DNA from 2 places in the Terrabacter sp. LjRoot27 genome. Region 2 is predicted to be linked to the other one. Evidence: predicted binding sites of a transcription regulator. Region 2 holds the regulator's gene; the other holds the start of a gene.
What was found. The regulator LexA, encoded in region 2, represses DNA repair genes until DNA is damaged. The targets are predictions, from matches to a motif close to TCGAACANNTGTTCGA.
Positions count from the first base shown of each region.

Region 1: ACSQ2D_RS09900 (DUF6504 family protein) is a predicted target of LexA. The motif match lies at 793-808, and genes of this name have one in related genera.

Region 1 is NZ_CAXUSS020000001.1:2,106,677-2,109,060, forward strand. Features, by position in the region: gene ACSQ2D_RS09895 (DUF4126 domain-containing protein) at 1-404, opposite strand, end outside; gene ACSQ2D_RS09900 (DUF6504 family protein) at 1,014-1,472, shown strand; gene ACSQ2D_RS09905 (SAV_6107 family HEPN domain-containing protein) at 1,504-1,956, shown strand; gene ACSQ2D_RS09910 (DNA polymerase III subunit alpha) at 1,965-2,384, shown strand, end outside.
Region 2 is NZ_CAXUSS020000001.1:2,857,984-2,860,367, reverse strand. Features, by position in the region: gene ACSQ2D_RS13305 (hypothetical protein) at 1-645, opposite strand, end outside; gene lexA (transcriptional repressor LexA) at 778-1,503, opposite strand; gene ACSQ2D_RS13295 (LysM peptidoglycan-binding domain-containing protein) at 1,732-2,145, shown strand.

The DNA of each region.
Region 1 (2,384 bases), 750 kb from region 2:
ACGTTGCTCGCGGGCTCGGGGGAGGTGTTGACGGCCGCGCGCAGGCCGGCCTTGATCCCGTGCGAGATGAGGGCCGTGACGCCGCCCGTCGCCGCGCCGACGGCGGCGTCGAGGCTGGCCGTGTCGTGGCCGATGAGGTAGCCGATCGTCGCGCCGACCGCCGGCCTGACGACGGTGTGCACGGAGTCCCAGACGGAGTCGACGTAGGGGATCTTGTCCGCGAGCATCTCGACGACGAAGAGGACTCCTGCCCCGATGAGCACGTCGGTGCGGGCCAGGGCGTTCGGGATCTGGCTCAGGTTGAAGATCTTGTCGGCCAGCCCGAGGACGAGCACGACGGCGTACGCGTTGATGCCGCTGCCCCACCCGGTGGTGAAGGCCATGGGGATGAGCTCGGCGCCCACGACACCCCTTCGGTCGTGCGCCGGTCACGATGGGCCGGTGCGGGTCTGGCCAGGCCGGTCGGCCGAGCCCAGGTCCAACGTCCCTGACGCTCCCGTATTCCCGTGGGCGACGCAACGGGGCGCGCTGGGCTGGCCGGACGGGGGCAGCGGAACGGGCCCGATCCGTGAGCGGACAGGACCCCTGCGCCCCTCCGTTCGCGGACCGAGCCCGCGGCATCACTCTGCCGCTGGGGACGCACACCGACCTGAGCCCGGGTACTCAGATCGGTCCGGACCGTGACGGAACGGGCACGTGCGCCGTGGCGGGCTGCAGCGGTTCCGGATCGCGTGGAGGTGACCCGCGGACCGTCTTGACAGGCTGTCGGCGGCAGGGGTTAGGCTTCGAGTATCGAACAGGTGTTCGAATCTCGTTCTTCCGGGTGAGTGCCGGGGAGGAGGTCCGGGCCGGTGTTCGAGCCAGTCAGTGGTCAGTCAGTGTCAGTCAGTTGTCAGTTCAAGTCGTCGGTTGGTGTCGGGCCGCTCGTGTGGGGCGCGGGTGGTCTGGGTCGTGATGTCCGGCCTCGACGTGTCCGAGGGAGACGTGTCGTGGTGCGCAGGTTCAGTGACGCCGTGCAGGTGAGAGTGCGCGAGCGGGAGCAGCAGGAGCAGGAGCAGTCCGTCGTGGGCCGGTCCGATGGCCGGGTCGCGAGGTCGACCCGGCCGCCCGGGGCCTCGGGAACCACCGGGGCCCCGGGGTCCCCGGTGTCGGAGCCATCGGGATCGCCGGCGTCGCCGGGGGACGGGACCCTCGAGGCGCCACCCGAGGCGTTCATCTGGCGCGGTCGTCTCTACGTCGTGCGTGGCGTCCTCGCCCAGTGGCGCGAGCGGCGGGCCTGGTGGCACGACGCGCTCGAGGCCGACGAGGCGCAGGTGCGTCCCGGCGAGACGCTCGTCGCCGCGGCGAGCGAGCAGCACGTCTGGCGCGTCGAGGCGAGTCCGGGGTGGTCGTTCACGCCCGGGGTCTACGACCTCGCCCACGACGAGTCCCCGCGCGGCGACCGCTGGTCGCTCGTCCGGGTCGCCGACTGAGCCCATGAGACGAGAGAGGAGAGGAACCACCATGACCACCGCCCACGACCTGCGTCGCCCACCCATCTCGGTCGCCGTGCTCGACCTGCTCGAGCGGGGCCGGGCGACCCTCGAGAGCGCGTGCCGCACGAGCGACGCGTCCGAGCGCTACCGCGACGCCCACCTCGGGGCCCTGCGCGCCGCCGCGGCCCTCGTCGCCGCCCGCACCGTGCCGTCGCCCCGCTCGCGACCGCGCAGCGTCTGGCAGGTGCTGCCCGGGGTGGCCCCCGAGCTGGGGGAGTGGGCTGCCTTCTTCGCCGCCTGCTCGGCGCACCGGTCGGTCATCGACCGCGGGGGTCACATCAGCGCACGCGAGTCCGACGACCTGCTGCGCCAGGCCGAGATGTTCCTCGAGATCGTCCAGGACCTCCTCGGCGTCCCCGCGACGATCCCGCTGCCGCAGTCGATCACCCCGGTCTCGAGGAGCCGGGCGAGCGGGGCGTGACGACCGGTATGACCACCATCACCAGGAGCCGCACCAGCAGCGGCACGGCCGGCGGCACCGAGAGCTTCGTGCACCTGCACGTCGCGTCCGGCTACTCCATGCGCTACGGCACGGCCAAGCCGCACGAGCTCGTCGAGCGTGCCGCCGCGTTCGGGCAGCCCGCGCTCGCCCTGACCGACCGCGACGGGCTCTACGGCGCCGTGAAGTTCGTCCGTTCCTGCATGGAGCACGACGTCGCGCCGATCCTCGGCGTCGATCTCGCGCTCGGTCCCGACCAGCCCGAGCGGCGGGGCGGACGTCCCGTGCGCACCCCGGTCCGTGGCGGCGCCCTCGTCGACCCGCGGCTCCCGCGGGTCACGGTGCTGGCCCGGGGCAGCAGCACCGGTCTCGCCCCGGGCGCAGGGTGGGCGGCGCTGTGTCGCCTCGTC
Region 2 (2,384 bases):
CCGCTCCTCGGCCCTCAGCGCGCTGAGGACCATGACCGCGATGACCCCGGCCACCATGGTGCCCGCGGCGATGCCGTGGCTCAGCGCGATGAAGCGGTCGCGCAGCACGAGGAAGAGGGTCAGCTCACCGAGCAGGACCGCACCGCACACGACGGAGACGACCACCGAGCGCACCGTGGGCCGCTCGGACGGGTCGCGCGTCATCGCGCCCCGCTTGAGCCAGGCGGCCACGAGGGCCGCGAGCACCGCCACGACGACGAGCGACCAGATGTTGTTGCGCACGGCCGCCGCGATCTCGGTCGGGGTCTGGGTGTACGCGTTCGGCCCGCACCGTCCGTCCGGCACCGTCGGCACCATGGCGACGACGAACGCCATGAAGCCCGAGAAGTTGAGCAGCACGTCCTCCTCGGGCGAATGGCCCTTGTAGGCGATGAGGCTGGCCCCGAGCGCGCAGAGCGAGCCGACGAAGACGGTCCGCGCCGGCGTGTAGTAGTACGCGCTGATCGAGCCGAGCCAGCACGAGTGGTCGGTCTCCCACCACCACTGGTAGCCGACCGAGAGCAGCAGCAAGAGCAGCAGCGCGATCATCGCGCCGCGCAGGTAGCGGTAGGTGAGGACGACGTCGCGGGTGCGGCCAGGTGCCATGGCGGTCTCCTTCGCAGGGCTCACGGCTCAGAGTCTGTCGCCGCCTCACCCGATACGCTTCCCGGGACGCGACGATGCCGTCGGCGCGGAGGGCGCCGACGGCATCCGTCGTCGGTGGGGGAGCGGGCGCTGTCAGAGCCGGCGCAGGACCGCCGTCACCTTGCCGAGGATCGTCGCGTGGTCGCCGTCGATGGGCGAGAAGTCGGGGTTGTGCGGCATGAGCCACACGTGCCCGTCGGTGCGCTTGAACGTCTTGACCGTGGCCTCGTTGTCGAGCATCGCGGCCACGACGTCGCCGTTCTCGGCGTGCTGCTGCTGGCGCACGACGACCCAGTCACCGTCGCAGATCGCGGCCTCGACCATCGAGTCGCCGTTGACCTTGAGGAGGAAGAGGTCGCCCTCGCCGACGAGCTGCTTGGGCAGCGGGAAGACGTCCTCGACGACCTCCTCGGCCGTGATCGGCACACCGGCCGCGATCTGGCCGAGCACCGGCACGTACGACGCCTCGGGGCGGGCATCGCCCGAGTCGGTCTCCGTGTCGTAGTGGTCGCCGCGCGGACGCGGCGCGGTGGCGTCGCCCCCGCGGTAGCCGAGCTCCTCGGCCTTCGCGTCGGGCGAGACGACCTCGAGGGCCCGCGGCCGGTTCGGGTCGCGGCGCAGGTAGCCCTTGGCGACGAGGGCGTTGAGCTGGTGCGAGACGCTCGAGGGGCTGGCGAGGCCGACGGCGTCGCCGATCTCGCGCATGCTCGGCGGGTAGCCGCGCCGGTCGACGGAGTTGCGGATGACCTCGAGCACCCGCCGCTGGCGGACGGTGAGACCGTCGCCGGTCTCGCGATCGGGAAGCTCGGTCACGCCCATGGTGTCCCCTTCGTCGGCTCGTCAGACCGCGTCGTGACGCTGGGTGTGGGGCCAGTGTCAGTGGTGGCTGGTGAGGTCTGTGGTGTGAGGAAAGACTACGCAGTTCGAACACAGTTGCCAAACACCTGTTCGATGCGTGTCTCGACTTCGTCGAACATACGTGCTACAACTCGTACAGACGTTCTATCGAACATGTGTTCGCCAGTTCAGGAGCAAGGGGAGGTCACCATGAGCGCCATCGTCCTCGAGGCCGTTCGTCAGCCGCACACCGAGGAGCCCGCGCGGTCGCAGTCGACCGGCCGGCCTCGCCTCGTCCTCGTCCCCACCGGGCCCGAGGCCGCGCGTGCGGCCCGTGCCGCGAGGCCGCCGATGCGCCTGACGCGATTCGGCCGCCTCGTCGTCACGCTCCTCGTCGCGGGCGTCGTCTCCGTCCTCGGGGTCGGCCTGGCGGGCCAGCTCGCGTCGGCCACGGGCGAGCCACGCACGATCACGGTCCAGTCCGGCCAGACCCTGTCGGGCATCGCCGCCCGCGAGCTGCCCGAGCTGACCACGGCCGAGGGCGTCGTCGAGCTCCAGATCGCCAACGCCCTCAGCACCACAGCGATCCACAGCGGCCAGCAGCTCGTCGTCCCGGGTCGCTGACCCGTCCAGCCCGTCCAGCCCGTCCAGAGCCCGTCCCGTGTCGTCTGCCGTGTGCTCGGCTGCGCCGGTCCCGGCCCTCCTGATCCGCCGCGTTGGCTCCACCTTCAGCGGCTGGCGGTAGCGGCGCTTCGACCCCGCCGTTCCTGCCCCGGACGCCGCACCCCTGACCGGGGGTGCGGCGTCCTGCTGTCCCGACCCCTGGTCGTGGCGCCGTCCTTGTGGCGCAAGGTCGCCCGCGC